DNA from 3 places in the Pseudomonas sp. PME37.24/006 genome. Region 3 is predicted to be linked to each of the others. Evidence: riboswitches for the same ligand, from Rfam matches in the RefSeq annotation. Region 3 holds a riboswitch; each other region holds the start of a gene.

Region 1 (10,068 bases), on a different contig from region 3:
GAGATCGAGGCGGCTATGATCAGCGCCAGGAGTGCGTGGATACGCGTTTTCAAGACCAGCACGATCAATACGACGATGGCCAGAACCAGGCCGACCATCAATTGTGGGCCGGCCACTGATGTTGCTTCCATTGTTGATTCCTCTTGTTTTTATTAGCTGGAACAACGGCGCTGCTGGGGCGCCGTACTGGTTAGCGATGCATGTCGTGCTGATGAGCGTTGACGACGCTGTCGAAGTCCGCGTCGGCCGTGAAACCCAGTTGCAATGGCCGTTTGATATCGAAGTCGCCCGGCCAACTGCACACGATGCGCTGCACGCGTTCATCGGGCTCGAAGCTGACTCGTTGGCGAGCCGCGTCGCCGCCGACACGCGCCAGGCTGTCGAGCATCTCGCTGACCCGCACGCAGATGCCCGGCAGATTCAGGGTGCGACGCTGCCCGAGCAGCTCGCCGTCGAGCCGCGCTGCGTGGAGCAGGTTGTCGATCACGGTGCCGGGCGAGGACAGCCACAGGCGGGTATCGAGCGGAACCGGGCAGTTGCTTGGCTCGCCCGCCAGCGGTTCGCGCAGCATGCCGCTGGCGAACGACGAGGCGGCGGCGTTGGGCTTGCCGGGGCGTACGGAGATGGTCGGCAGCCGGCACACACGGCCGTCGACGAAGCCCTTGCGCGAGTAGTCGGTGATCAGCAGTTCTGCCATGGCCTTCTGCGCCCCGTAGGAGGACTGTGGCAATGGCGCAAGGGATTCAGGAACCTGCTCAGGGATAGGGCCGCCGAATACCGCCAGTGAACTGGCGAACACGAAGCGCGGCACCTGCTCCTGTTGCCGGCAAGCTTCGAGCAACGCTCGGGTTGCATCGAAGTTGATACGCAGACCTAGGTCGAAGTCCGCTTCTGCCTGACCGCTGACGACTGCGGCCAGGTGATAGACCACACGTGTATCGGAGCCGACCAGCGAGGCGATGAAGGTCGGGTCGCAAATATCGCCGATGTGTGAGGTGACACGTGGATCCTCAACCGGGCAGGGCGCCAGGTCGGCCGAGACGATATGGTCATTGGCTCCTAAAAGGTCGCTTGCGGTGGGGGCGAGCAACGCCTCGATCAGGCGGGCGCCGAGAAATCCGGCGCCACCAGTTACCAAAATATTCATGCATGAGGCTCCGCTTGGGAGAATATTCGGGGTGATAAGTGCGCCCCGTATTCTTGTTATTGATGAATCAGGTGACAGGTAGTTGTCATGTTGTATGATGAATTTAATGTCGATGCAACCGTTCGCGCCGTTCTTCTTCGTCATCAGTGATGGAAAACAGGCGTGGCGGTTGCCAGGAGATGCAAGTGGATAGGCTCAACGAAACCACCCCCAAGCTCGCCGAACGGCTGGCCAAGCGCCTGAGTACGGCGGTTCACGAAGGTCAGCTCGCCGCAGGTGCGCGGCTGCCCACCGAGCAGGCCTTGTGCGAGCAGTACGGGGTAAGCCGCACGGTGGTGCGCGAGGCCACCTCGATGCTCAAGCGCGAAGGCATGCTCGTCTCGCGCCAGGGCAGCGGTACCTTCGTCGTGGCTAACCCCTCGGTGGCGCTACGCATGCCGCAACCACAAGGCAATTTTGCGGCGGTGGTGGAAATCATCGAGCTGCGTAGTGCGCTGGAAATCAAAGCTGCCGAGCTAGCGGCTACACGCCGTAGCAGCGCCCAGTTGCGGGCGATGCGCAACGCACTGGCCGAGCTCGATGAAGCGGTCGAACGGGGCGAGGACGGTGTTCGCGAAGACCTCGCCTTTCACCGCTCCGTGGTCGCCGCCACCGGCAACCAGCACTTTCTCGAAACCATCGACTTTCTCCACCAGTTATTGCAGCAGGCCATCAGCGTGACCCGCCGCAACGAGGCGAAAAATGCGCAGTACATGCGCCAGGTCGACCATGAGCACCATGCGTTGCTCGATGCGATTGTCAGCGGTGACAGCGAGGCAGCCCGGCACGCGGCCTCGATGCATCTACGCAATGCCGAAACTCGCCTGCGCGAAGCGCAAAGCGAGGCAGACGCCGTCTTATAAAAATCACAAGAGGACTCATTCAGATGACAGCGATATCCAACATTGGCGTGATCGGCCTAGGTTCCATGGGCCTGGGTATGGCGCGCTCCCTGTTGCGCGCCGGCTTGCCGGTATGGGGTTACGACACCCGCGCAGAGGTCAGCCAGGCCTTCGCAGCAGAAGGTGGCAAACCCGTTGAGGCGTTGATTGAGAGTGCTGCGGCCAGTGACTTGCTGTTTATCGTGGTGGTCAACGCTAAACAAACCGAAGAGCTGTTGTTCGGCGAACAGGGCGTCGCTTCGCGATTGCGCCCGGGCACTGTGGTGATCGCCTGCGCGACGATTTCTGCGGCAGCGGCGAGGCGCATCGCCAAGCGCTTGGCCGAGCAGCAGATCCTGATGCTCGATGCACCCATCTCCGGTGGCTCGGTGCGCGCTGCGGCGGGGGAGTTGACCATCATGGCCTCTGGGCCTGCGGCTGCCTTCGAACGCTGTGAATCAGCGTTGGCGGCTGTTGCTGCCAAGGTCTACCGACTGGGCGACGAAGCCGGCCAGGGCTCGCAGATCAAACTGGTCAACCAGCTTCTGGCGGGCGTACACATCGCCGCCGCGGCCGAGGCCATGGCCTACGGCATTCGCCAGGGCTGCGATCCGCAGGCCTTGTATGAGGTGATCAGCCACAGCGCAGGTAATTCCTGGATGTTCGAAAACCGCGTGCCGCACCTGCTGGCGGGTGACTACCAGCCGCGTTCGGCGGTGGACATCTTCGTCAAGGATCTCGGTTTGGTGCTCGACAGCGCGCAGGAGGCCGTATTCCCGCTGCCCATGACCGCCAGCGCGCACCAGATGTTCAAGCAGGCCTCGGCTGCCGGGTTGGGCCGCGAAGATGATATTGCCGTGGCGAAGATCTTTCCCGGTATCCGCCTGCCCGCTGCCGCCAACGAGGAGATGTGAACATGCCCTTGATCGGATGCATCGCCGATGACTTCACGGGCGCGACCGACCTTGCCAGCATGCTGGTGCGTGGCGGCGCTCGTACCATACAGACCATCGGCATACCGGCTCGGCCGCTGGAATTAGCCGATGCTGACGCCCTGGTTGTGGCGCTCAAATCGCGCAACCTGGCGCCCGCCGAGGCCGTGCGCCAATCGCTAGCGGCGCTCGAGTGGCTGCGTGAGCAGGGTTGCCAGCAGTTCTACTTCAAATACTGTTCGACGTTCGATTCCACCGCCGAAGGCAACATTGGCCCGGTCAGTGATGCGCTGCTACAGGCCCTGGGCAGTGACTTCACCGTCGCCTGCCCGGCCTTTCCGGAGAATCGCCGCAGCGTATTCAACGGTTACTTGTTCGCCAACGACGTGCTGCTCAATGAGAGCGGCATGCAAGACCATCCGCTCACGCCCATGCACGATGCCAACCTGTTGCGCGTGCTGCAGCCGCAGACGTCTCACCTGGTTGGTTTGATCGACTACCGCACCCTGCGGGCCGGCGTCGACGCGACACGCCAGCGGATCGCCGCGTTGCGTGCCGAAGGCGTCGGCATCGCCATCTGTGATGCCACCGATAACCATGACTTGACTGTGTTGGGCGCCGCTTGTGCCGAGCTGCCGCTGGTAACCGCGGGCTCAGGCCTGGCGTTGGGGATGGCGCAGGATTGGCAAGCCAGAGGGTTGCTTAAGGCCAGTGGCGAAGCGAGCCAGCTGGAGCCGGGTTGGGGGCGCCAGGCGATTCTCAGTGGCAGTTGCTCGAGGGCGACCCTCGCGCAGATCGAGCAGGCCGCAGCGCTGTATCCGGCGTTTCGCATCGAGGCGGGTGAGCTGATGGCCCGTGGTGATGCGTTGGTCGCCGAGGCGCTGGCTTGGGCCGAGCAACAAAAGGGGCCGGTGCTGATTTACGCCAGCAGCCCGCCCGAGGAGGTGCGCCGCGTTCAGCAGCAGTTCGGTACCCAGCAGGTTGGCGAGCGTATCGAAGCGGCCCTTGCGGCGGTTGCGCGAGGGTTGGTCGAGCAGCAGGGCATCGGCCAGTTATTGGTGGCTGGCGGTGAAACCTCTGGCGCGGTAGTCGGGGCGCTGGGCATCGAAGGATTGCGCATCGGCGCGAGCATCGACCCGGGTGTGCCCTGGACTCAAACGCTCGGCCAATCCGGCAAGCCACTGGCGTTAGCGCTCAAGTCCGGTAACTTCGGCAGTGCCGATTTCATGATCAAGGCATGGGAGAGGCTGGCATGAGCAACGAAAGTGCATTGCGCGAGGAAATCGTCGAGATCGGCCGCTCGCTGTACCTGCGCGGACTGAGCCCCGGCTCATCAGGCAACATCAGCGTTCGCCTTGATGATGGTTGGCTCTTGACCCCGACCAATGCCTGCCTGGGGCGGCTGGACCCAGCCGATATCGCTAAACTCGACTGGCAGGGAAACCATCTGGCGGGCAAGCCGGCCTCCAAGGAGGCCTTTCTGCACCGTGCGGTGTACGAGGGTCGGGAGGACTCCGGCGCCATCGTGCACCTGCACTGCACCCATTCGGCGGCTGTCTCCTGCCTGGACTGCCTGGACACAACCTCTTGCCTGCCCCCGCTGACGCCCTATTTCGTGATGCGCGTTGGCCGCTTGCCACTGATCCCTTACCACCGCCCCGGTGACCCACAACTGGGTGAGGCGATTCGTGGCCTGGTGGGGCAACACAGCTCCGTGTTGCTCGCCAACCATGGGCCTGTCGTCTCGGGCAAGAGTCTGGAGGCGGCCACCTACGCCATCGAAGAGTTGGAAGAAACCGCCAAGCTCTACTTGCTGCTGCGCCAGCAGCCGGTACGCCCGCTCGACGATGAACAAATTGACGAACTGCGCCAGACCTTCGGCGCTCAATGGTGACTGCCATGCCACGATTTGCTGCCAACCTCAGCATGATGTTCAGCGATGCTCCCTTTCTTCAGCGATTCGGCCGCGCCGCGGCTGCCGGGTTCAAGGGCGTTGAATACCTGTTCCCCTATGATTTCACCCCGGCCGAGCTGGCCGAACGGCTGGCCGAGCATGGTTTGAGCCAGGTGTTGTTCAACCTGCCGCCGGGTGACTTCGCGGCGGGAGAGCGCGGCATTGCCGCCTTGCCGGGGCGCGAGGCGGAGTTCCGCGAGGGGGTCGATCGCGCCATCGAATATGCCCATGCGCTGGGCTGCCCGAAGCTGCATGCGATGGCCGGGTTGGTGAGCGAGGAGGGCATGCGCCCGCGGATGCGCGAGGTCTACCTGGAAAACCTGCGCTATGCCGCTCGCCGCCTGGCCGAGCACCGACTGACACTGCTGATCGAGCCGATCAATAGCCGCTCGATACCCGGTTATTTCATCAATTATCAGGCAGAGGGCCACGCCATTCTCGCCGAGCTGGGCGAGCCAAATCTGAAGGTGCAGATGGATTTTTTTCATGCGCAGATCATGGAGGGCGATCTTACGGCGTGCTTCAAACGCTTTCAGGCTGGGGTCGGGCATATACAGATTGCCGGCGTACCGGATCGCCACGAGCCGGACACCGGCGAGGTGAACTATCCGCAGCTATTCGCCCTGCTCGACGAACTTGGCTATGACGGCTGGATTGGTTGTGAATACAACCCGAGAGGCCTCACTGAAGATGGACTAGGTTGGTTTGCTCCCTGGCGTTGAAGCGTGCGTGGGTTTTCGCTGTTAAGTGCAAAACAGGCTATGCGCTCTGCCGTTCGATGATCCTGAAACCGGTATCGATGCGCACTTTCACTGGCTCTTCGTGGGGATGATCGAGGCGTTGCACCAGCGCGCGCGCCGCTTGTATGCCGATGTCCGCGCCGTTGATGCACACGGTGGACAGGGCCGGGTGCAGGTGCGCGGCGCTGCTCAGGTCGCCAAAGCCCATCACCGCCAGATCCTGCGGCACGCGAATGCCCAGTTCGGTGGCTTCTTCCAGCACGCCGTGGGCCAGGGTGTCGGAACTGCACACCAGTACATTCGGGCGCTCGCGACCTGCTAACAGACGCTGCAGGCCCTCACGGCCGAGGTTCACCGTTGCCGGTGGCGGCAACACCACGCGCGGCACCTCGGTAATCCCCTGGCTCGCCAGTTCGCTGATCAGGCTTTCGCAGCGTCGGTGGCCGCGTGGGTCATCCAGGGTCACCACGGCGAAGCGCCGATAGCCCTTGCCCATCAGGTAGCGCGCGGTGGCCACGCCGACCGCTTCGTGGGAAAAGCCCACCAACATGTCCAGCGGCCGCGGCGCGAGATCCCAGGACTCGACGATCGGAATGCCCGAGCGCGACAGGCGCGTGCGGCTGGCTTTGGTGTGTAGGGTGCCGGTCAGTACGATGCCATCGGGGCGCCGCCGCAAGATGGCGTCGAGTAGCTGCTCTTCGCGTTCGGCGCTGTAGTTGGTCAGGCCGATCAGCGTCTCGTGGCCGGCTTCGGTGAGGGTGTCGATCAGCGCCTGCACCGTGTCCGAGAAGATCGAATTGGCAATCGTCGGCACCAGCAGGGAAATCAGCCGGCTGCGCTGCTCGGCCACGCCGGTGAGCATGGCCGGCACGTAGCCGGTCTTGTGCACGGCACGAAAGACCTTTTCGCGCAGTTCCGGGCGGACGATCTCCGGCTGGTTGAGCGTGCGCGACACGGTGATCGGCGAAACGCCTGCGACCTTGGCCACATCCGCCAGCGTCGGCGGCTTGCCTGGGGCGGTAGAGGAGCGCCTGCCGGTCGCTCGTTCATCGTCTCGCTGCATCCTGTGTTTCCTGGCCAATCCGAGGTCGGGCGATGTTATCCCAGCCGGCGATGCCATGGTGCATGGATCGAGGCCGCTGCATGGCGATGATTGACGGCTCGACGCTTCGATGGTCAGATGCGCGCCAGTTTCAGGTGTCCCATGCCGCCGTGCATGGGGTGAAACGGGAAGCCGGTTCGTCATGAACATGATCAGTCCGGCGCTGCCCCCGCAACGGTATGCGAGCGAAGCATTCGATTAACCACTGTGCCATGGCATGGGAAGGTGAATGCTTCATGACCCTCGTGAGCCCGGAGACCGGCCCGAAACTTCTGTTTGGCAAACCCGCGGTGGGCGGGCGCAGGCCGGTTTCCGTGGGCTTCGTGCGCCTGCGATTCCCTATGCGTTGTTCCCTCCGGGATTCATTCATTCCTGTTTCGAGTGGAACGACATGTCCCGATATTCCCTGTTCGATGCCCTGTCGGGCAAATCCCTGCGTGTTGGGCTGTTGCCCTGTGCGCTGCTGTTCGCCTTGCCGGCTCAGGCCGCCGAGTCGAACGCTTCCATAGCCTTGCCCTCGACGGCGATCACCGGCACGGCCGATGAGTCGTCGCCGCCTGATCTGCATACGCTGGCAACGACCGGCTCGCGCCTGAATCTGACGCCACTGGAAACGCCCGCCAGCGTCAGCAGCATTGGCGCCGAGCAGATCCTGAAGCGCAACAACACCACCGTCCAGGAGGCCGTCACCCGCTCACCTGGCATCACCTTCATGGGCACGCCCGGCAATGGCGGCACCGCGTTGTCCGCCCGGGGTTTTACCGGGCACAGCTCGACCATGCAGCTGTATGACGGCACCCGTCTTTATGTCGGCGCCGGCACCGTGACCTTTCCGGTCGATACCTGGTCGGTGGAGCGTATCGACATCCTCCGTGGCCCGGCGTCGGTGCTGTACGGCGAAGGGGCGACGGGCGCGGTGATCAACGTGGTGCCGAAGAAGCCTTTCGAGGGCGAGATCCGCAATCGCGTGCGTCTGGGTTACGGCTCCGATGATCGTCAACAGATGGCACTCGATAGCGGCGGCTCCCTGAACGACCGCCTGAGCTACCGTTTCAATCTCAATCAGCAGGCCAGCAATGGCTGGGTCGACCGTGGTGATTCCGAGAGCCTGGCCATCAGTGCTGCATTGCGCTGGGAGGCGACCGACGACCTGAGCTTCACCCTCAGCCACGATTACGGTAATCAGGAGCCGCAGCAGTATTTCGGCACGCCGTTGGTGGATGGTCACTACCGCGAAAGCCTGCGCGAGCGTAACTACAACGTCGAGAACGCCACGCTGCAGTACAACGACCAGTCGACCCGCTTGGTGACCGACTGGACGATCAGCGACAACCTGAGTGCCAGCAACCAGCTGTACTACCTCAAGACCCAGCGGCGCTGGCGCAACGCTGAAACCTACACCTGGCAGCCGGGTGATTTAGTCGAGCGTAGCGATTTCATCAGCATCAAGCACACCCAGGAACAGATCGGCGACCGCCAGACGTTCACCCTGCAGCATTCGCTGTTCGGCCTCGACAGCCGCACCGTGGTTGGCGTGGACTACAACTCCATCCGTTTCGTGCGCAAGCATGATTTCGGCAATACCCTCAGCGACAGCGTGCCACTTGGCCAGTCCGGTGGTGGTAGCTACATCAGCAATGACCCGTATCGCGCTCGCGAAGCCAATCAGGCGCGTCAGTTCTCGTTGTTCGCCGAGAACCGCACGCAGCTCACCGAGCAACTGGCACTGGTCACCGGTGTGCGCCGTGACCAGGTACACCTGAATCGTGATGATCTGCTGGCCGGCACCCGCAGCGACCGTAGCCTGACCGGCAACAACTGGCGCGCCGGCCTGGTGTTCGCGCTGACCGATGACTTGTCGCTGTACGGTCAGTACGCCACCAGCACCGAAGGCGTCGGCAACCTGCTGACTCTCAGTGCGGGCCAGCAGCAGTGGGATCTGAGCACCGCCAAGCAAACCGAAGTGGGCATCAAACAGCAGTTTTTCGATAACCGTGGCGAGTGGACGCTGGCCGCCTATCACATCGTCAAGAACAAGCTGCTCAGTACCGACCCGGCCAACCCGACCGTCCAGCAGCAGGTTGGTCAGCAATCCTCGGATGGTATCGAGGCGACCCTCGAGCTGCGCCTGCCCTATGCCGCGCAGCTGTCTGCCAACGCGGCACTGGTGCGCGCCGAGTACGACGAGTTCGTCAGCGGTGGCGACGATTTCCAGGGCAATCGCCCCACCAACGTGCCGCGTCGCTCCGCCAACCTGTGGTTGAGCAAGGACTTTGCCGAGCGTTTCAGCGTCGGTGCCGGCGCCCGTTACGTGGACAGCCGCTACGCCGACAACGCCAACAGCGTCAGGGTACCGAGTTACACCGTGGTGGACGCCAACTTCGACTGGCATCTGCAGAAGGATCTGACCCTCGGCCTGCAGTTGAACAACCTGTTCGACCGTCAGTACGCCACCACCACGAGCAACAATGGCCAGCAGTGGTACCTGGGCGAGCCACGCTCGTTCTTCGTCAGCGCTGACTACAGCTTCTAAACGCCGGCGCACCGGGTAGTTTGCCGGTGCGCCACAAGTAGGAGTCGGGCATGTCGAGGCTAAGCATCGAAAAGCTGTCATGGGCCGTTGAAAGTCGGCGCACTGCGCCACGCTGGTTGTTGCAGGACATCGATCTGCATATCGGTGAAGGCGAGTTTGTCGGCCTTATCGGCCCCAACGGCAGCGGCAAGACCAGCCTGTTGCGCTGCGCCTATCGTTCCAGCGAGCCGGCGAGCGGCAGCTTGCATCTCGACGGCGAGAACCTCTGGCGGCAGACCCCGCGCTGGAGTGCGCAGCGCATCGCCGTGGTGCTGCAGGAGTTTCCCCAGGAGTTCGGCCTCAGCGTCGCCGATGTGGTCGCCATGGGGCGCACGCCGCACCAGGGGTTGTTCGCCGGCGACAGCGCCGAGGACGCCGAACTGGTGGCCCAGGCTCTGCAGCATGTCGGCCTGACTGCGCAGGCGGGTCAGGCGTTCGCCAACCTTTCCGGCGGCGAGAAACAACGGGTGTTGCTGGCCCGGGCGCTGGTGCAGCAACCCGGTCTGCTGATTCTAGACGAGCCGACCAACCACCTCGACCCGCGCTACCAGCTGGAGTTGTTGCGGCACCTGCGCAGCCTCGGCCTGAGTACCCTGGCCAGCTTTCACGACCTGAACCTGGCGGCGGCTTTCTGCGACCGCCTCTATGTCATGGCTGCCGGCCGCCTGGTCGCCAGCGGCACACCCACCGAGGTGCTGAGC
Region 2 (10,068 bases), 150 kb from region 3:
CATGCAGCTGAATTTTCAGGTTCTCGTCGACCCGCGTCGCAGCTTCGCTCACCGCTCCCTCGAGTCCGCTACGGGCCTCCTGCAGGCGCTGCTGCAGCCGCCCGGCGTTGGCCTCGCTGCGGCTCTTCTGCTGACCCAGGAGGATCTGCGCCTGGTTGCTGTCCCGCGCCTCACGCGCCCCGCTGGCGGTACGCCGTTGCTGACGTTGCTGCTGCGCCTGCAAGGCACGCTCACCCCGTTTGCGCTCGGTACGGGCATGCTCCAACGTACGCTGGGCGGCCTGGCGCTCGCGCAATAAACAGTCTCGATAGACACTGTAATTGCCCCCGTAGGCGCGCAACCCGCCTGGCGCCAGCTCGACGATGCGCTGCATGCCTTCGAGCAGTTCGCGATCATGGCTGATCACCAGCAAGCCACCCGGCCACTGCTGCAAGCGTCGATAAAGGTGCTGGCGGCTGCGGCGGTCGAGATGATTGCTCGGCTCATCGAGGATCAGCATATCCGCGCCACAGAGAAACACGCCGAGCAGCGCAACCCGCGTGCGCTCACCGCCGCTGAGCATGGCAGCCGGGGTTTGCAGCGAGAGATGGTCAAGGCCCTGCTCACGCAATGCGATTTGAAGGCGCTCGGCGATATCCCAGCGGCCTTCGAGCGACTCGATATCGTCTTCGCCCATGCGCCCGTCAGTCACCCGGCACAGCGCATCGTAAGGTGCAGCGAAGCCCGTCAGGTCGACCACCCGAGCACCCTCAGGCACTTCGATTTCCTGAGGCAGATAGGCAACCTGAGCCTGCCGCAGGATACGCCCGCCGGTCGGCTGCAACAGCCCCGCGAGCAGGCGGCCGAGCACGCTCTTGCCAGCGCCGTTGCGCCCCACCAGTCCGGTATGCCGGGCATCGAAGGTTTCGCTCAGCTCATCGAACAGAGGCCGACCGTTGGAAAAATCAAAGGACACGCGCTCGAGCGCGATAACAGACGAGTTCGTCATGGATGACTCCAGGCAATGCCGTGAAAACGCGAGGCACAAGGCCGCGGCGGACAATCACAGGTCGTGCGGACACGACGGCATTACTGGCGCATTGGACGAAACTCCGGAGGGAAATGGACGGGTAGGCTAAACCCAAGGTCAGGCCAGGGCAACCGAGGCGACTTGTAAAAACCGAAAAAGCGCTGAAGGCAGCTTCAAGGCGGAAGCGGACGGTGGGAAGAGCTTTTGTGGGAGAGGCTTTAGCCTCGATTTTGCCTAGCTAGGCGTAAAGAGCTCGCGGCTAAAGCCCCTCCCACGAGATTGATGATGGCTCCCACGCTCCAGCGTGGGAGCCCAATCCAGGGCGCTCTGCGCCCGCCAGGCCTCGACATCGGACGCAGAGCGTCCCTGCAGGCATTCCCACGCGGAGCGTGAGGAACGATCAGATCGAACCCCGCAGCAGATGACCGCTTCCGCCACTTTCGGCCAACGCGCCAACAGACCTCAGCTTTCTTCGCTGTCGAGCAGCAGGTTTTCCAGGGCTTCGCGATAGTCGCCCGGCTCCTGCCACATGCCGCGCTGCTGGGCTTCGAGCAGGCGCTCGATGATGTCCTGCAGGGCGCCGGGGTTGTGCTGCTGGATGAAGTCGCGGGTGTCTCTGTCCATCAGGTAGGCGTCGGTGAGCAGGGCGTACTGATGGTCATCGACCAGCTCGCTGGTGGCGTCGAAGGCGAACAGGTAGTCGATGGTTGCGGCCAGCTCGAAGGCACCTTTGTAGCCGTGGCGCTTCATGCCCTCGATCCACTTCGGGTTGGCCGCACGGGCGCGCACCACCCGGGCCAATTCCTGCTTGAGGGTACGGATGCGCGGCGTATCGGGCTGACTGTTGTCGCCGTGGTAGCTGGCCACCTTGGCGCCACGCAGGGTTTCCACCGCCGCCAGCATGCCGCCCTGAAACTGGTAATAGTCGTTGGAGTCGAGGATGTCGTGTTCGCGGTTGTCCTGGTTGTGCAGCACCGCCTGCAGATGCTCCAGGCGCTCGGCGAACTGGCCACGCGCCGGCGTACCTTCGCTGCCTTTGCCGTAGGCGTAGCCGCCCCAGTTCAGGTAGACCTCGGCAAGATCCGCGCGGCTTTCCCAGAGGCGCTCCTCGATGGCGTTCTGCACGCCGGCCCCATAGGCGCCGGGCTTGGAGCCGAAGATCCGCCAGCCGGCCTGGCGCCGCGCTTCGAGTTCGTCCAGCCCGCCATCCTGCAGCGCCAGGGCTTCCTGCCAGACGCGCGCGGACAGCGGGTTCATGTCCGGCGACTCGTCCAGATCGGCGACCGCCTGCACGGCGTCGTCGAACAGGCGGATCAGGTTGGCGAAGGCATCGCGGAAGAACCCGGACACCCGCAAGGTCACGTCGACACGCGGGCGACCGAGCTGCTCGAGGGGCAGCACGTCGAAGCGCTCGACCCGCCCGCTACCGGCCTGCCACACCGGGCGTACGCCCATCAGGGCCATGGCCTGGGCGATATCGTCGCCGCCGGTGCGCATGGTCGCGGTGCCCCACACGGACAGGCCGAGCTGGCGCAGATGGTCGCCTTCATCCTGCAAGTGACGTTCCAGCAGGCGGTCGGCAGCCTGCACGCCAAGGCGCCAGGCCGTGGGCGTAGGCAGATTGCGCACGTCCACGGAATAGAAATTGCGCCCGGTCGGCAGTACATCGAGCCGCCCTCGGCTGGGTGCGCCGCTGGGGCCGGAGGGCACGAAGCGACCATCAAGGGCATAGAGCAGGCCGTGCATCTCGGCATCGCCACAGGCGTCCAGCAACGGCGCGATATGGCTGCGCAGGCTGTGCAGCACTGCGGCGCTGCTTGATCCAACGGATTCGAAATCCGCTCCCTCAATCAGTCGTAATCCCAGCAGCTCCAGTCGCTCCCGGGTATCGCCCATAGTGCGCCACGGCTCATCACTCAGGCTCACCAATATTGCCGGACGCGGCCCGCTCCATGGCGCGGCCATATCGCAATCGAGCGGATCGAAATCGAGGGCCAGATCATGGGCCAGGGCTCGCAGCAGGCTGGCGTTGCCGCCCTGGCCATCGCCGCGAGGAATGCGCAGCAAAGCGAGCAGCGTGTCGCGGCGCAACGTGCCGCTCGGCGATTCGCCGAACACATGCAGGCCATCGCGAATCTGCGATTCCTTGAGGTCGCACAGGTAGGCGTCGAGTTGCGGCAACCAGCTGGCCGGGTCGTCATTGAGCTGCAGGCCCAGTTCACGATCCAGACTGGCCTCGCGCACCTTCTGCAGAATCTCGCCACGCAGCTCACTGGCGCGGCGCAGGTCGAGCTGGCTGGCGTCGTAATACTCGTCAGCCAGCCGCTCCAGATCACGCAGCGGGCCGTAGCTCTCGGCACGGGTCAGCGGCGGCATCAGGTGGTCGATTATCACCGCCTGGGTACGGCGCTTGGCCTGGGCGCCTTCACCGGGATCATTGACGATGAAGGGGTAAATGTTCGGCAGGGCGCCGAGGATTGCCGTCGGCCAGCAGCTTTCGGACAGGCCGACGCTCTTGCCGGGTAGCCATTCCAGGTTGCCGTGCTTGCCGACATGGATCACCGCGTTGGCCTGGTATAGATGGCGCATCCAGCAATAGAAGGCCAGGTAACCGTGGGGTGGCGCCAGATCCGGGTCGTGGTAGACCGCCGCCGCATCCACCTGATAACCCCGCGCCGGCTGGATGCCGACGAAGGTCAGACCGAAACGCAGGCCGGCGATCATCAGCCGGCCATCGCGGAACATCGGATCGTTTTCCGGTGTGCCCCAGCGCTCCAGCACCGCCTGGCGATTAGCCTCGGGCAGGGCGGCAAAGAATCGCTGGTAGTCGTCCAGCGCCAGGCTCTGCGCGCAGGGCCGCAGGTCGAGGTTGTCGAGATCGTTGGTGACGCCACCGAGCAACTGGTGGATCAGCGCGGTGCCGCTGTCCGGCAACGCATCGACCGGGTAACCCTGCTGCTGCAAGGCCTGGAGAATATTCAGCGCCGCCGCCGGGGTGTCCAGGCCGACACCGTTGCCGATGCGACCGTCGCGGGTCGGGTAGTTGGCCAGCACCAGGGCGACGCGCTTTTGCGCTGCAGGCGTGCGCTGCAGTTCGCACCAACGCCGCGCCAGTTCGGCGACGAAATCCATGCCCGGCAGGTGCGCGCGGTAGCAGACCACATCGCTCTGGCTGCGCTCGCTGCGCCAGGCAAGGCCCTTGAAACTGATCGGCCGGGTGATCAGTCGGCCGTCCAGTTCCGGCAGCGCGATATGCATGGCCAGGTCGCGGGGGCCGAGACCCTGAGCGTTGCCTTGCCACTGTTCTTCGCTGTCCAGCGCACAAAGCGCCTGCAGCACCGGCACGTCGCGACGGAACGGCCTTGCCTGGGGCGACTCCGGGTTGGATTGGGCGAAACCGGTGGTGTTGAGGATCACGCTCACGCCGGCTTCGTCCAGCCAATCCTCGACCTGCGCCAGGCAGGTCGCCTCCTTGAGGCTGGCCACGGCGATGGGCAACGGATTGAGGCCCTGAGCCTGCAGCCGCTGGCAGAAGGTGTCGACGAAAGCGGTGTTGGCTGCCTGCACATGGGTGCGGTAGAACAGCAGCGCGGCAACGGGTGCGTCCGGCTGCCAGCTGGCACGCCAATCCTGCAGCGACGCATTGCCCACGCGTGGGTGATACAGGCCAACCCGCGGCAGCGCTCGGGGAGGCTGCCAGCCATAGTCACGGCCCATATAGCGGTCGGCGATGCAGTTGAAGAACTGCCGCGCGTTATCCACACCGCCCTGGCGCAGGTACTGCCAGAGCCGCTCGGCATCTTCGGCGGTCACGTTGCCCAGCGCAGTGAGCTCGGGGTCGGGGTTATCACAGCCCGGCACCAGAATCAGTGTCTTGCCCTGCCCCGCCAGCTCCACCAGCCGCTGGATGCCGTAGCGCCAGTAGCTGACGCCGCCATGCACGGAAATCATGATGACCTTGGCATGCCTGAGCACCTGCTCGACGTAGAAGTCCACCGAGGCGTTGTTGCTCAGCTGTGCCGGGCTGGCCAGACGCAGGCTGGGGTAATCCTCGGGCAGATGACGGGCGACCTCGGCCAGCAGCGACAGGTGCGAATCACCGGTGCACAGCACCACCAGCTCGGCGGGGGTCTGGCCAAGGTCGGCGATACTATCGGCCGGCAGCGACTGGCCGGGCTGGGTGCGCAGGAGGTGCATATTCTCGCCTAAAGCATCGTCCGCAAGCGCGCTCCTACGGTTCGTGTAGGAGCCCGCTTGCGGACGATCATGGTTATACCAGAGCCGCTTTCAGCTCAGCCGCGATGGCCGTGTGGTCGAGCTCCTGGCCGATTACGATTAGGCGGGTAACCCGCGCTTCATCGGCCTTCCAGGCACGATCGAAATGCTTGTCGAAACGCAGGCCGACACCCTGCAGGAGCAGACGCATGGGTTTGTTCGGCACGGCGACGAAACCCTTGATGCGCAGGATGCCGTGTTTACCCACGACGTCCTTCAGTGCAGCCAGCAGGCGGGCCTCATCGGCTTCCGGTAGTTCCACGTGGAACGAGTCGAACTCGTCGTGATCGTGGTCTTCGTCTTCATTGTCGTGGTGAGTCTTGCGACCCTCGATGTGCAGCTCTGTCTCGCTGTTCAGGCCCAGCAGCACATTGAGCGGCAGCGAACCGCCATGGGCTTCGACCACCTTGACCGCTGGCGGCAGCTCTTCGCCAACTTCAGCGCGCACCGCTGCCAGCGCCTCGGCATCGAGCAGATCGGCCTTGTTGAGGATCACCAAATCGGCGCTCGCCAGTTGGTCGGCGAACAATTCGTGCAGGGGCGACTCATGATCGAGGTTGGGATCGAGCTTGCGCTGCGCGTCGACCTGATCGGGGAAGGCCGCGAAGGTGCCGGCAGCCACCGCCGGGCTGTCGACCACGGTGATCACCGCATCGACGGTGCAGGCGTTGCGAATTTCCGGCCAGTTGAAGGCTTGAACCAACGGCTTGGGCAAGGCCAGACCGCTGGTTTCGATCAGGATGTGGTCGAGGTCGCCGCGACGCGCCACCAGCTCGCGCATCACCGGGAAGAACTCTTCCTGCACGGTGCAGCACAGGCAGCCATTAGCCAGTTCGAAGACACGGCCGTTGGCTTCTTCCTCGGTGCAGCCGATGGAGCATTGCTTGAGGATCTCACCATCGATACCCAGCTCGCCGAACTCGTTGACGATCACGGCAATACGGCGGCCTTCGGCGTTTTCCAGCATGTGCCGCAGCAAGGTGGTCTTACCGGCACCGAGAAAGCCGGTGACGATGGTGACGGGAAGTTTGGCGAGCGTTTTCATGGAGGCCCCTGGCGTCTGGAGAAACGGCGAGCGGGCAATGAGATGGCAGGCGCCAGCCGGGGCTGTCGCACAAACACCACCGGATCACCCCGCCCGGTTGTCGAAAGCATTATCGAGGCAGGTCTCCTGGCTCACAGGTCATGGCGCGTAGCCGGCCTTCCCGGTTTCCCAGTGGCGGTTGGCGATGCGCTCGCTGCTTACAGTTGCGGGGGCAGCCACGGCTTGCCGTGTTCCCTCTTAGCTCCACACGAGTGGAGAACCTCGAAAAACGCAAGGCTACGCAGAGCCTGCGATACGGTCAATCACGGGGTGACCTGTAACATGTTGACGCACTTGGCGCTTCGTGGTGTTCTTGCGCGGTTGTTTCAGGTGTCTCACGCCGCCGTGCGTGAGGTGAAACGGGAAGCCGGTTCGAGTCCGGCGCTGCCCCCGCAACGGTAAGCGAATGTCAGGATCGTTTTGGCCACTGTGCGAGAGCATGGGAAGGCCGATCCTTATCACTGCCCAGTGATCATCGTGAGCCCGGAGACCGGCCTGAATCCTCTGTTTGGCAACCCGCGGTGGGCGGGCACGCGCCGACTATCGCCCGCCTGTGCGGGCAGTCTCGCCGTGTCCTGCTGTGCCGTTTACCCCTGAGGTCTACGATCATGTCCAGCAGCGTCCTTTCGAATTCCACCGCCTCTGCGCGTCCCTTGTCGCAACGTATCTTGCTCGCCGTTGGCAGCTGCGTTCTGGGCGCCGTGCTGATCTTCTTCGCAGGCTTTTCCCACGTAGAAGCCCTGCATAACGCCGCCCACGATACCCGGCATAGCGCCGCGTTTCCGTGCCACTGAGGACGCCATGATGATCAAGCGCATCGCCCAGACTGCCGGCTTCGCCGGCCTGCTCGCCGCCATCGTGCTGACCTTGTTGCAGAGCCTGTGGGTAACCCCACTGATCCTGCATGCCGAGACGTTCGAAGTCGCCGAACCCGCGGCCACTCTCGAACACAGTCATGACACCTCCAGCGCCGCTCACGATCATGCCGCCGCTGGCGGTCACAGTCATGACGGTGAAGCCTGGGCACCGGAAGATGGCTGGCAACGGCTGTTATCCACAGGCTTGAGCAATCTGGTGGTAGGCGTTGGCTTTGCGCTGATGCTCGCCGGCCTGTTCACCCTGCGCGCCCCCGAGAAGACCTGGCAGGGCCTGCTCTGGGGCCTGGCTGGCTTCGCCACCTTCGTGCTCGCGCCCTCAAGCGGCTTGCCGCCGGAGCTGCCGGGTACCGCCGCAGCCGAGCTGCTGCTGCGCCAGTACTGGTGGATCGGCACCGCTGCTTCGACCGCCGCAGGCCTGGCGCTGCTGGCATTTGGCGGTAACTGGGTGCTGCGCATACTGGGCCTGGTGATTCTGGCGCTGCCCCATGTGATTGGCGCACCGCAGCCTGAGGTGCACGAAAGCCTGGCACCCGAAGCGCTGGAGCACGAATTCATCCTTGCCTCGCTGCTCACCAACGCTGCGTTCTGGGCTGCCCTGGGGCTGGCTGCCGCCTGGTTCCATGGCCGCACTCGACACGCAGAATGAACGAGCGCCCTACCCTCGTCGCCGGCCTGGGTTGCCGGCGCGGGTGTTCGCTGAGCGAGCTGCTGGCATTGCTCGACGATACGCTGGCCGAGCATGGCTCGAGCACTGCCAAGCTGACAGCCCTGGCCAGCAGCGAACACAAGGCTGACGAGCCCGGTTTACTGCAGTTGGCCGAGCATCTGGGCCTGCCCATCAGCTTCATGCCCGCGGATGCGCTGACGGGTTACCATGAGCGCCTGAGCCAGACCTCGGCTATCGCCCTGCACGTTACCGGCAGCCAGAGCGTTGCAGAAGCCAGCGCGTTGGCCTTGGCCGAACACTTGAGCAATCGACCTGCTCGCCTGTGGATAACCAAGTGCAAGAGCGCCAACGCCACACTGGCTGTCGCAGACATCGAACCTTAGAAACGCCGCTACTGTAGGTGCGTCGACCTCGGCGCGAAAAATTGCAGCCGCGCCGCAAAACGGAGTCGTTCAAGCCATTCGCTGCGGGGTCGCGGCTCCTACAGCCGCAGCCAGTCTTCCACCATTTACCGCTTGCAACCCAGGAATCTCATGACCGTCTATTTCATCGGCGCCGGCCCCGGCGACCCCGAGCTGATCACCGTGAAGGGCCAGCGCCTGATTCGCTCCTGCCCGGTGATTCTCTACGCCGGCTCCCTGGTGCCGGAAGCACTGCTCGACGGCCATCAGGCCAGCCTGGTGGTGAACACCGCCGAATTGCATCTCGATGAAATCGTCGCCCTGCTGCACGCCGCCCATGCACGCAGCGAGGACGTGGCACGGGTACATTCGGGAGACCCATCGCTGTACGGCGCCATCGGTGAGCAGATTCGTCACCTGCGCGCACTCGACATCCCCTTCGAGATCATCCCTGGGGTCACGGCTACGGCAGCCTGCGCCGCGCTGCTGGAAAGCGAGCTGACGCTGCCGGATGTTTCGCAGACGGTGATCCTCACCCGCTATGCCAGCAAATCACCGATGCCCGAAGGCGAGCAGCTGCACGATCTGGCTCGGCACGGCGCGACCATGGCCATCCACCTGGGCGTGCAACACCTGGCGAAGATCGTCGGCGAGCTGCTGCCGCACTATGGCGCCAGTTGCCCGATCGCGGTGGTGCATCGCGCCAGCTGGCCGGACCAGGACTGGGTGCTCGGCACACTCGCCGATATCGAAGAGAAGGTCAGCGCCAAAGGCTTTCGTCGCACTGCGCTGATTCTGGTTGGCAGGGTGCTGGGCGCCGAGGACTTCGCCAATTCGGCGCTGTACCACGAGAGCCATCGCCACCTGTTCAGGGCAGGCGCTGCAGACGATACAGACTCTCGCTGACCTTGCCGTGATTGTCGGCAATGACGATCTGCGCGCCCCGCTGGGCGAGACGCCCGTTGAGATCGCTGGCGTACAGGCGCTGCAGAAAGATCGGATAATCGAGCGCGCTTTGGATGACCACTTGTTCGCCCAACCAGGCATGCAGCGCCGGCAGATGGAAACTCCAGCAGCCCTCACGGCAGTCGAAGCCCGCGTCGCGCAGTTGCTCGATCAGCGTCTGATCGCCACCCAGCACACCGTCGCAACAGCGGTACAAGGTATCTACCCAGTCGCTCATGTCAGGGGGCGACCACCGGCAGCTCGATACGGAAGCAAGCACCACCCTCCTGGTTGCTCACGCTGAGCTTGCCACCCATCTGGTTGACCAGCCCGTAGCTGACCGACAGCCCCAGCCCGGTGCCCTTGCCCACTGGTTTGGTGGTGAAGAACGGATCGAACACGCGATCCAGCAGCAGCGGGTCGATACCGCCCGCATTGTCCTGAACCTGCACGACCACCTTATTCTCGCTGAGCGAGCTGTGCAGGTGGATACGCGGCTCCAGTTCGGGCTGCTTTTCCCGCGCGCTGAGCAGCGCATCCTTGGCGTTGACCAGCAGATTGATGATCACCTGCTCGAGCTGGTCGGCATGCCCACGCACCTGGGGAGAACCGCAGAGGTCGAGGGTCAGGTCGATATCGCGGGCGAGCTCGCCTTCGCGGATCAGCGTCAGGGCGCCCTCGATGGCCTCGTCAGGGCTGAACAGATCGTCCTCGACCTCGGAGCGCCGCCCGAAGATGCGCATGTGGTTGACGATCTTCGCCGCCCGGGTGATCTGCTGCTCGATACGCCCCAGTTTGTTCTTCAGGTA
Region 3 (10,068 bases):
CTCGTCGATCAGCAGGTGCAGCGTCCAGGCTTCACTGCTCAGTTCAAGACGCTGCCACAGGTAATTGTGCCGCCCGTCCGGCCCATCGATGTTCATCCAGTCGGCATCTTTGCCGAGCGACTGCCCCTGTTGTTTGGGCAACGTGCGCAACGCACGCTCTGCATACTTGCGCACCTCCACCAGCTCGGCATGATCGAGCGCATCGAGTTCCTCAAGGGCCTGGAAACGCCAAGCCGGTCGGCTGCTCAGAATCACCACGCCATAGCTGTCGGCGACCAGCAGCACACCGGGCTGGCCGACCCACTCACGCTGCAGCTCTTCCAGTTCGAGCTTGACCACCAGTACGCCGATCACCGCACCGTTATCGTCATACACCGCGTGGGAGAGGAAGTAGCCGGGCACGCCGGTGGTCACACCAACCGCGAAATAGCGGCCAGATGTGTGGTGCAGGGCATCCTGAAAATACGGCCGGAAACTGTAATTGCTGCCGACGAAACTGCTCCATTCGTTCCAGTTGCTGGCCGCCAGTGTGATGCCCTTGGGGTCGATCAGGTACAGCACGCTGGCGCCTGCAGCGGTATTGAGCAACTCGAAGCGGCGGTTGAGCTTGTCACGTAACAGCGGATCGTCCGGCGACTGCAGCAGCGCCTGGATATCACTGTCCATCGACAGCAGCTGCGGCACCGAGCGAAAGCGATCGACCAGGGTCTGAATCGATTGTGCATATAGCTGCAACTGGCCGTGGGCCTCGCTACTGCGATCTTCCCAGGCCCGCTGTTCGGCGTAGCGGCTGGCCAGCCACAGGCTGACGGCCAGGCCGAAGATCACCAACAGCACGATGGCGACGATGCGATAACGCAGAAACAGGGCGGTCATGCACGACTCGAATTTTTATGATGCCGGCATGTTAGCCCGAAATGCGCGCGGGTCGCCTATGAGGATGCCGCGGCTTTTGTAGCCTGAGTTAGCCGAAGGCGTAACCCGGGACGACAGGCTCGGAATAATCGCCCGGCCCCGGGTATCGCTACGCTCAACCCAGGCTACGGGCGATACCGGTCACGGCCGCACCATCATCAGCTCGGGCACCGCACGGCCAGCGACCAGTTGCTCGTCGACCAGGCGCACCACGTCTTCCTCGCTACGCACCTGATACCAGTGACCCGGCGGATAGACCGTCAGCGTCGGGCCCTGATCGCAGGGGAACTGGCACTGGGTACGGGTGATATGCACACCGCCCTCGCACTCCAGCTTGCCGGCCGCCTTGACCTTCTCGCGCAGCATCTTCCACAGCGGCAGAGCGCCACGGCGAGTGCAGCGCGGACCGTTGCATAGCAGCACGCGGTACTGGTGAGCGGGAATCTTCGACCAGGCGTGGCTGCCGGGCAGCGCTGGCACATCGACGCAGCCCAGATGCAGCTCCGGGCGCTCGAGCAGTGCACAAGCGGCCCCGGCTGCATCGGCATCGAGCTGGCCGAACAGGCTGGTGACAAAGACCCGTGCAGGATCGGTCAGGCTCGCCAGTTCGCTACGCAGCCAGTCGACATGCTGGCTGCTGCTCTGCGCCTCCAGATCGATCACCAGCAGCCTGCCGCTGCCCTCCTTCACGCGCTGCCAGAGGCCGTCATAACCGGCGCCGGTATCGACGATGTCGGCCAGCGCAGCCTCGCCACGCAGCTCGACCAGGCGGGCACGAAACAGCTCGGCAAAAGAGCCGTCGAGCAGATCCGGGCCGGCGAACAGCACCTGAGCGTAGGGCGTGGTAGTCATGGGTAGGCTCCGGGAAAAGGGCGGCAGTCTAACAGCGTCGTGACGGACAAGGTTTCGTAGCCTGAAACTCGACGCCATGGCTCAGCAGCGCCTGCCACAGCGCTTCGGGTTCGGCGAACTCGCGATCCACAGCGGGCAACAAGGGTCGCTGCAACACCAGCACCGGCACGCCACGCTCACGAGCGACCTGCAGCTTGTGCTCGGTGGCGGCGCTGCCACTGTTCTTGCTCACCAACACATCGCAATCGAGGCGTTCGAACAGCGTACGCTCATCGTCCAAGCTGAACGGCCCTCGGGCGCCGATCACTTCGGCGCGGGGCGTGGCAGGCTGGCTCTGCAGGCAGCGCACCGTCCAGTGCTGGTGGGCGGGAATCTCGTGCAGATGCTCCAGTGGCTCGCGGCCCAGGGTGAACAGCGGGCGCTGGAAATCGCTCAGCGCGGTGATCAGCGAGGGCCAGTCGAATACCTCACGCCAGTCATCGTCGGGTGATGAAACCCAGCCCGGGCGACGCAAGGCCCAGCAGGCAATACCAGCCAACTGGGCGGCATGGGCAGCGTTGCGGCTGATCTGCGCAGCATAGGGATGGGTGGCATCGACCAGCAGGTCGATGCCCTGCTTGTGGATAAAATCCGCCAGCCCCTCGACACCACCAAAGCCACCGACACGTACCTGGCAGGCCAGATCCTCCGGCACCTTGCCCAGCCCGGCCAGGCTATAGATATGTGCGGGGCCAAGGCGACGGGCAAGATTCAGCGCTTCGCCGATCCCGCCCAGTAACAGGATGCGGCTCATAACGGCTTGCTGACCTGCAACAAGGTGATCGGCAAGGCGCCACGCCAGGTATCGAAGCCGCCCAGGGGTTTGGCCTGGGCCAGTTCGATGCGCGTCAGCTCGCCGCCCTCTTCGCCACGAAAGGCGATCAACGCCGCCTCGCTCTGCAGGGTCACGGCGTTGGCCACTAGTCGGCCACCCGGCTTGAGCGCGCGCCAGCAGGTGTCGAGCACGCCCGGCGCGGTCACCCCGCCACCGATAAAGATCGCGTCTGGCGCCGCCAGCCCGGCCAGCGCCTCGGGTGCCCGCCCGGCCACCAGTTGCAGGCCCGGCACGCCGAGGGCATCGCGGTTGTGGGCGATATGGCCCTGGCGGCCTTCGTCGGCCTCGATGGCGATGGCCCGACAAGCAGGATGGGCACGCAGCCACTCGATACCGATGGAGCCGCAGCCGGCACCGACATCCCAGAGCAGCTCGCCAGGCAGCGGCGCCAGACGCGCCAGGGTGATGGCACGCACGTCGCGTTTGGTGAGTTGCCCGTCGTGGCGATAGGCATCGTCCTGCAGGCCCGGCGTGAGTGGCAGGCGCATGGCGTCATCACCGGCAACGCAGTCGATCGCCACCAGATTCAGATCAGCAGATCGAGCCAGCGCCCAGCCATCAGCCAGGCCATCGATACACCGCTCGCGCTCACCGCCCAGGTGTTCGAAGACGCTCAGCCGACTGGGGCCGAAACCACGCTCGCGCAGCAATGCGGCAATGGCCGCCGGGCTCTCGCCATCGTTGCTCAGCACCAGCAGGCGCACGCCGGGATGAACCTGCGCATTGAGCGCTGCCAGCGGGCGACCCACCAGCGAGACCAGGGCTGTGCTCTGCAGTGGCCAGCCCAGGCGAGCCGCCGCCAGCGAGCAGGAGGAAGGCGCCGGCAGAATGTGCAGCTCATCGCTCGGCAGCTCGCGGGCCAGGCTGGCGCCGACGCCAAAGAACATCGGGTCACCGCTGGCCAGTACACAGACTGGCGTACCGCGCCTCTCGAGCACTGGCACCAGGGAAAACGGCTTCGGCCACTCCAGACGTGTGGCACGGATGCAATGCGGCAACAGCGCCAGCTGGCGCTCGCTGCCAAACACCTGTTCGGCCGCCAGCAATGCATGTCGCGCCGCCTTGCCGAGGCCGGGGTAGCCGTCTTCACCAATGCCCACGACGGTTAGCCAGCGTGTCATGCGTTTTTCCTCGTTATCAAAATCGCCCAGATCGTTCCTCACGCTCCGCGTGGGAATGCCGCCCAGGACGACGCTCCGCGTCCGATGCTGCACGCTATCGGACGACGCGGCTTTTCATCCTAGCGAACAAAGCGGGCATAATAGCGCCTCTGTCGGTGTCCGTCGGCTACGTGGTACGTAGGCGCGGGCCTAAGAGGGAACACGAGCAGATCGTTCTGCGGCGTGGCTGCCCCCGCAACTGTTGCAGCGAGCGCATGCGCCAATCGCCACTGGGAAACCGGGAAGGCCGGCCACGCGCCATGACCTGCGAGCCAGGAGACCTGCCGACGGATTCAGTCGCATGTGCCCACACCGGGCGGGGTGTCCCGGTGATAGAAGCTCGTCCTTCTCTGGCCTATCCTCGAACGGATGCCCATGTGACCCGACCCCGGTGATCCGTTGAAACAGGCTTTTTGCATTCCATCCCCTGCTGTTCGCCCCTCGGCCTGTCCGGGGTTGCTGCGTATCGTGCAGGCGAAGGATGGCGGCATCTGCCGGATCAAGCTGGCCTGCGGGCGCCTCGATGCCACCGGAGCCGAGCGCATAGCCCAGGCCGCACAACACCATGCAGGCGGCGTGATCGAAGCCACCAACCGCGCCAACCTGCAGATTCGCGGCATCCACGCCGGCAGTGAAGACGCATTGATCGGCGAGTTGCTGGCCGCCGGCCTCGGCCCGCGCTCACCCGCTGCCGACGATGTGCGCAACCTGATGGTCAGCCCGGCGGCCGGCCTCGACCCGGCGGCGCTGGTCGACGTATCACCACTGGCCGCCCACCTGCTGACGACGCTGGAGAACACTCCGCGCCTGCACGCGCTGTCGGCCAAGTTCGCCCTGCTGCTCGATGGCGGCGAACGCCTGGCCATGCTCGAACACCCCCACGACATCTGGCTCAGCGCCCTGCCGCTGGATGGCCAGATCGGCTATGCCTTCGGCCTGGCGGGCTGCCCGCCACAAGCGCCTGGCGATGTGCCCGCGCTGGCCGTGGTGCCCGAGGCCCATGCCGATGAGCTGCTGCTGGCGCTGCTCGACCTGTTTCTTGAACTGGCCACGCCCGAGCAGACACGCATGCGCCACCTGCTGGTCAGCCACCCGGCCGCCGAGCTGCTGCAGCACCTGAAGGAGCGCCTGGGTGACGTGCTGCTGAGCGCGGATGACTGGCGACGCAGCCCGGCGGAGCCCCAGGCCCATATCGGTATCGGCGGCCAGCGCCAGCTTGGCCGCGTGTATGTCGGCGGCGTCCCTCCATTGGGCCGGCTCGACGCCGAACAGCTGCTCGGGCTCGCCGCTCTGGCTAGGCGTCTGGGCGATGGCAGCCTGCGCATGACGCCCTGGCAGAGCGTGCTGCTGCCCAATATCGCCACAGCCGATGCGCAGGCAGCCCTCCAGGCGCTGGAGGGGCTCGGCTTGCTGGTCGATGCCGATGCGCCGCTAGCCCGCATCATCGCCTGTACCGGCTCAAGCGGCTGCGCCAAGGGCCTGGCCGATACCAAAGCCGATGGATGCCGCCTGGCCGAGACGCTGAAGGCTGGCCGCCGCCTGGCCGGCATCCACCTCAGCGGCTGCAGCCGTTCCTGCGCCGCCGCCCACCGTGCCCCCGTGACCCTGCTGGCGGTAGCCGAAGGCCGCTACGATCTGTTCGCCCGCCAGGCGGACAGCAACGATTTCGGCGCGCCACTGGCCCGCCACCTGACACTTGACGAGGCCAGCGAGCTGCTGGCCTCGCTTCCCGATACCTGGAGTTTCACCCGATGACCGATTACATCCGCGATGGTCAGGAGATCTATCGCCATTCCTTCTCCATCATCCGCGCCGAGGCCGACCTGAGCGCCATTCCGGCGGATCTCGAGAAGCTCGCGGTGCGGGTCATCCACGCCTGCGGCATGGTCGATGTGGTGCAGGATCTGCGCTTCTCCGCGGGTGCCGGTGCAGCCGGTCGCCAGGCCCTGGCCAATGGCGCGGCGATTCTCTGCGATGCGCGCATGGTCGCCGAAGGGGTGACCCGTGCGCGCCTGCAAGCGGCCAACCCGGTGCTCTGCACCCTCAACGATGCCGGCGTGCCTGAGCTGGCCAAGAAGCTGGGCAACACCCGTTCGGCGGTGGCGCTGGAGCACTGGCGCGAGCATCTCGAAGGCTCGGTGGTGGTGATCGGCAATGCCCCCACCGCATTGTTCTATCTGCTCGACATGCTCGCTGCGGGCGCGCCCAAGCCAGCGCTGATTCTCGGCTTCCCGGTGGGCTTCGTGGGCGCTGCGGAGTCCAAGGATCTGCTCGCCAGCACCTTTGCCGAGCATGGCGTGCCCTACGTGATCGTTCAGGGCCGTCGGGGCGGTAGCGCCATGGCCGCCGCCGCGGTCAACGCCCTGGCCACGGAGGTCGAGTGATGAACGGTATGGACCGCCCCGGCAAAGGCCGCCTGCTGGGCCTGGGCGTAGGCCCGGGCGACCCCGAGCTGATCACCCTCAAGGCCCTGCGCCTGCTCAAGTCGTCACCCGTGGTCGGCTACTTCGTGGCCAAGGCCAAGGCCAATGTCGGTCAGGGCGGCAACGCCTTCGGCATCATCGAAGGCCACCTGGACGACAGCCAGCAGCGCCTGCCACTGGTGTATCCGGTAACCACCGAAAAACTCGAACCGCCACTGACTTACGAAGGCGTGATCAGCGACTTCTACGACACCTGTGCGGTGCAGATCGCCGAGCATCTGGATGCTGGTCGCGACGTGGCGGTGATCTGCGAAGGCGACCCGTTTTTCTACGGCTCCTACATGTACCTGCACGACCGCCTGGCCGAACGCTACGAGGCCCAGGTAATTCCGGGCGTGTGCTCGATGCTCGGCAGCGCGGCGGTGCTCGGCGTACCGTTGGTGTACCGCAATCAGAGCTTGTCGGTGCTCTCCGGCGTGCTGCCCGAAGACGAGCTGCGCGAGCGCCTGCGTGATGCCGAAGCCGCCGTGGTGATGAAGCTGGGTCGCAACTTCGAGAAAGTCCGCCGCGTGCTGCAGGACCTTGGTTTGCACGACCGTGCTCACTACGTGGAACGGGCGACCATGGCCAACCAGCGCATCGTGCCGCTGCACGACGTCGAGCCCATGGCCTCGCCGTATTTTTCAATGATCGTGGTGCCCGGTGAGAAGTGGCGGGGTTGAACCGAAACAGCTGTCTCGCAGTAAGCACCTTTTCCGTAGGAGCCAGCTTGCTGGCGATATCGATGGCCAAATCGATAGTTGTGTTGCGGGTCGGATCGTTTCGCCAGCAAGCCAGCTCCTACATGACTCCAGCGAACTCGCCTGCCTGTTCCTGACAGTGGATAAACCATGACCTCTTCACCCGCCATCGTCATCCTCGGCACCTCTGCGCTGGCCACTGCACGGCGCATCCAGGCACTTTATCCACAGGCCGTTATCCATGGCTTGCGTGAGCGGGTAGACGCCGATCAGGCCTACGACGACTTCGGCGATACCTTGCGCAGCCTGTATCGCAACGGCACGCCGATCATCGCCCTGTGCGCCGCGGGTATCGTCATCCGTAGCCTGGCGCCGCTGCTCGCCAGCAAGGGTGCCGAGCCACCGGTGCTGGCCGTGGCCGAAGACGCGAGCGCCGTGGTGCCGCTGCTCGGCGGCCTGGGTGGCGTCAACCGCATGGCCAGAGAAATCGCCGCGACGCTGGAAACCCGCGCAGCCATAACCACCAGTGGCGAACTGCGCTTCGGCACCTGCTTGCTCGACCCGCCGAGCGGTTATGCCCTGGCCGATCTCGAGCAGGGCAAGCGCTTCGTCTCCGACCTGCTGGGCGGCGAAAGCCTGCACATCGATGGCAATGCGCCATGGCTGGACGAAGCCAAGCTACCGCTGGCCGAGGATGCCAGCCGTACCGTGCGGATAACCACCGAGCAGCGCCCTGCGCAGCCTGACGAACTGCTGATCCATCCACGCACGCTGCTCGTTCTGGTCGACCAGGCAGATGATCTTGCAGCAGCCATCCGCCAGGTATTCGAACAGTCGCGCATGGCGCCGAAATCACTGGCCGCTCTGCTCGCCCCCCAGACTCTGATGAGCGACAAGCGTCTGGCCCAGGTCGCCAGCGACCTCGCCGTACCGCTGCGCTTCGTCCGCGCTGACAATGGACTGCCACCTCGGGTGCACCGCAGCGAAAACCTGCAGTTGCTGCAGGCCGACTCGCCCGAAGCGGCGCTCGGCATTGGCCGCCCCCGCGGTCGCCTGAGCGTGATCGGCCTCGGCCCCGGCGCCGCCGAGCACATGACCCCCGCGGTACGCCGCGCGCTGGACGAAGCCGAAGACCTGCTTGGCTACGAAACCTACGTGAAGATGGCCGAGCCGTTGCGCCCGGAACAGGTACGCCACTGCAGCGACAACCGTGAAGAGCTGCAACGCGCCCGCCATGCCTTCGAACTGGCCGCCAGCGGCCGCCGCGTGGTGGTGATTTCCTCCGGCGACCCCGGCGTATTCGCCATGGCAGCGGCCGTGCTGGAAGCCTTGGAAGCCAATGGCACGGCGACCGACTGGCACGCCGTCGAACTGGAAATTCTGCCTGGCGTCTCCGCTGCCCTGGCCACCGCCGCCAAGGCCGGCGCGCCGCTGGGCCACGACTTCTGCCTGATCTCCCTGTCGGACAATCTCAAGCCCTGGGCGGTGATCGAAAACCGCCTCGACCATGCTGGCGCAGCGGATCTGGCGATGGCCTTCTACAACCCGATCTCCAAAGCCCGCCCCTGGCAACTCGGCCGCGCCCTGGAAATCGTCCGCCAGCACCGCACGCCCGACACAGTAGTCGTACTCGGCCGCGACATCGGCCGCCCCGCCGAAGCCCTGCGCGTGCTCGATCTTGGCGAACTGACGCCAGAGATGGTCGACATGCGCACCCTGGTGATTATCGGCTCCAGCCAGACCCGCCGCTTCCCCCGAGGCGATGGCGGTGAGTGGGTGTACACGCCGCGCAGTTATCCACAGCTCCATCCGTAGCAACGCGCGGGGTTTACACCAGCTTTACATCTGCCTGACGTCACCTTGCACAGGCCTCCCGATAATCGATTCTGCCCAACCATCTGGTCGGGCTGTCGATTCTCTGGAGCCCATGATGAAAGCAAGTCTCCCCCGTACCGCCGTCGCCGCGCTGTTGCTGGCGACGCTTTCCCTGAACGCGGTGGCTGGCCCAGGCGGGCCGGGTGGTGGCCCAGGGGGCCCGGGTGGTTATCGCGGGCACGGCGGCCCTGGGCCAGGCTGGGGCGGCCCGGGCCCACGGCATGGTCACGGCCTGCCGGACTACGCCCGTGAGCTGTGGATCGGCAGCGCGCTGTACTTCGTCGCGGCCGGCAGCTACTACATGTGGAACGCCGACCGCAGGCAATACATCGTGGTCGAGGCGCCGCCGGTAGCCGTGGCGGCCCCTGCGGCCAATTACAACGTGATCGCCTATCCAGCCCGCGGCCAGAACGCGGACTTGCAGGCCCGCGACCGCTACGAGTGCCACAGCTGGGCAGTCAGCCAGAGCGGTTTCGATCCGGCTACCGCCATCAGCGCACCCGCCGCCACCGCCACCGACTACTACCGGCGCGCCCTGGGTGCCTGTCTGAGCGGACGCGGTTACAGCATCAATTGAGCAGCGCTTTCAGGTCGTCGTAGAGCGCCTGGGGAATCTGTACGCCGTCGGTAAGGCTGCGGGCGCGCGCATCGTAGCGACGCTGCGAAGGCAGTCGTGCGCCCTGCCCTTCGATGCCGTCGAACAGCGCCTCGGCCCTTGCCAGGTGCTGATCGGCGGCCGCACCGAGAAAGCGCTGAGGATCGAGGGCGATGATCAGCTCGCCGTGATACGGCGACGATTTGCTGCCCGCGTCATAGGCCAGGGACTCGGCGCTGGTCAGGTCACCGATCAGCGGCCCGGCGATCAGCTCCACCATGGCGGCCAGTGCCGAGCCCTTGTGTCCACCAAAGGTCAGCATGGCGCCGTTCATGACCGCCTCGGCGTCGGTGCTCGGCTGGCCGTCGGCATCGATGCCCCAGCCCTCCGGGATGGCCTTGCCGGCACGACGATGTAGCTCGATGTCGCCGCGGGCGATGGCGCTGGTGGCGAAATCGAAGATGAACGGATGCTTGCCGGCGCGCGGCCAGCCAAAGGCGATGGGGTTGGTGCCGAAGATCGGCTTGCTGCCACCGGCCGGAGCCACCCAGGCATGGCTGGGGTTACAGGCCAGGGCTACCAGCCCAGCCTCGGTGAGCGCTTCAATCTCCACCCACAATGCGGAGAAATGCAC

Evidence for each region. Region 3 has a riboswitch for cobalamin ahead of cobG (precorrin-3B synthase). Riboswitches for the same ligand answer to the same signal wherever they lie in the genome.
Region 1: it holds a riboswitch for cobalamin, as region 3 does, so the genes downstream of both, ACZ3GY_RS10330 (TonB-dependent receptor) here and cobG (precorrin-3B synthase) in region 3, are expected to answer to the same signal.
Region 2: it holds a riboswitch for cobalamin, as region 3 does, so the genes downstream of both, cobW (cobalamin biosynthesis protein CobW) here and cobG (precorrin-3B synthase) in region 3, are expected to answer to the same signal.

What each region holds. Positions count from the first base shown of each region.
Region 1 covers NZ_JBVHNL010000002.1:1,023,983-1,034,050, reverse strand. Annotated here, with positions in the region: gene ACZ3GY_RS10370 (GntP family permease) at 1-131, opposite strand, end outside; gene denD (D-erythronate dehydrogenase) at 191-1,147, opposite strand; gene ACZ3GY_RS10360 (FadR/GntR family transcriptional regulator) at 1,333-2,049, shown strand; gene ltnD (L-threonate dehydrogenase) at 2,073-2,981, shown strand; gene otnK (3-oxo-tetronate kinase) at 2,984-4,255, shown strand; gene otnC (3-oxo-tetronate 4-phosphate decarboxylase) at 4,252-4,893, shown strand; gene otnI (2-oxo-tetronate isomerase) at 4,899-5,675, shown strand; gene ACZ3GY_RS10335 (LacI family DNA-binding transcriptional regulator) at 5,713-6,756, opposite strand; cobalamin riboswitch at 6,872-7,076, shown strand; partial or broken gene ACZ3GY_RS10330 (TonB-dependent receptor) at 7,197-9,328, shown strand; gene ACZ3GY_RS10325 (ABC transporter ATP-binding protein) at 9,379-10,068, shown strand, end outside.
Region 2 covers NZ_JBVHNL010000004.1:862,041-872,108, reverse strand. Annotated here, with positions in the region: gene ACZ3GY_RS20050 (ATP-binding cassette domain-containing protein) at 1-988, opposite strand, end outside; gene cobN (cobaltochelatase subunit CobN) at 1,472-5,206, opposite strand; gene cobW (cobalamin biosynthesis protein CobW) at 5,280-6,329, opposite strand; cobalamin riboswitch at 6,429-6,608, opposite strand; cobalamin riboswitch at 6,680-6,881, shown strand; gene ACZ3GY_RS20035 (CbtB domain-containing protein) at 6,977-7,162, shown strand; gene ACZ3GY_RS20030 (CbtA family protein) at 7,173-7,892, shown strand; gene ACZ3GY_RS20025 (cobalamin biosynthesis protein) at 7,889-8,296, shown strand; gene cobM (precorrin-4 C(11)-methyltransferase) at 8,447-9,220, shown strand; gene ACZ3GY_RS20015 (hypothetical protein) at 9,183-9,497, opposite strand; gene ACZ3GY_RS20010 (PAS domain-containing sensor histidine kinase) at 9,499-10,068, opposite strand, start outside.
Region 3 covers NZ_JBVHNL010000004.1:715,717-725,784, forward strand. Annotated here, with positions in the region: gene ACZ3GY_RS19395 (sensor histidine kinase) at 1-876, opposite strand, end outside; gene ACZ3GY_RS19400 ((2Fe-2S) ferredoxin domain-containing protein) at 1,057-1,767, opposite strand; gene ACZ3GY_RS19405 (cobalt-precorrin-6A reductase) at 1,796-2,560, opposite strand; gene cbiE (precorrin-6y C5,15-methyltransferase (decarboxylating) subunit CbiE) at 2,557-3,762, opposite strand; cobalamin riboswitch at 3,899-4,104, shown strand; gene cobG (precorrin-3B synthase) at 4,201-5,556, shown strand; gene ACZ3GY_RS19420 (precorrin-8X methylmutase) at 5,553-6,185, shown strand; gene ACZ3GY_RS19425 (precorrin-2 C(20)-methyltransferase) at 6,194-6,946, shown strand; gene cobJ (precorrin-3B C(17)-methyltransferase) at 7,115-8,779, shown strand; gene ACZ3GY_RS19435 (hypothetical protein) at 8,895-9,416, shown strand; gene ACZ3GY_RS19440 (Ldh family oxidoreductase) at 9,409-10,068, opposite strand, start outside.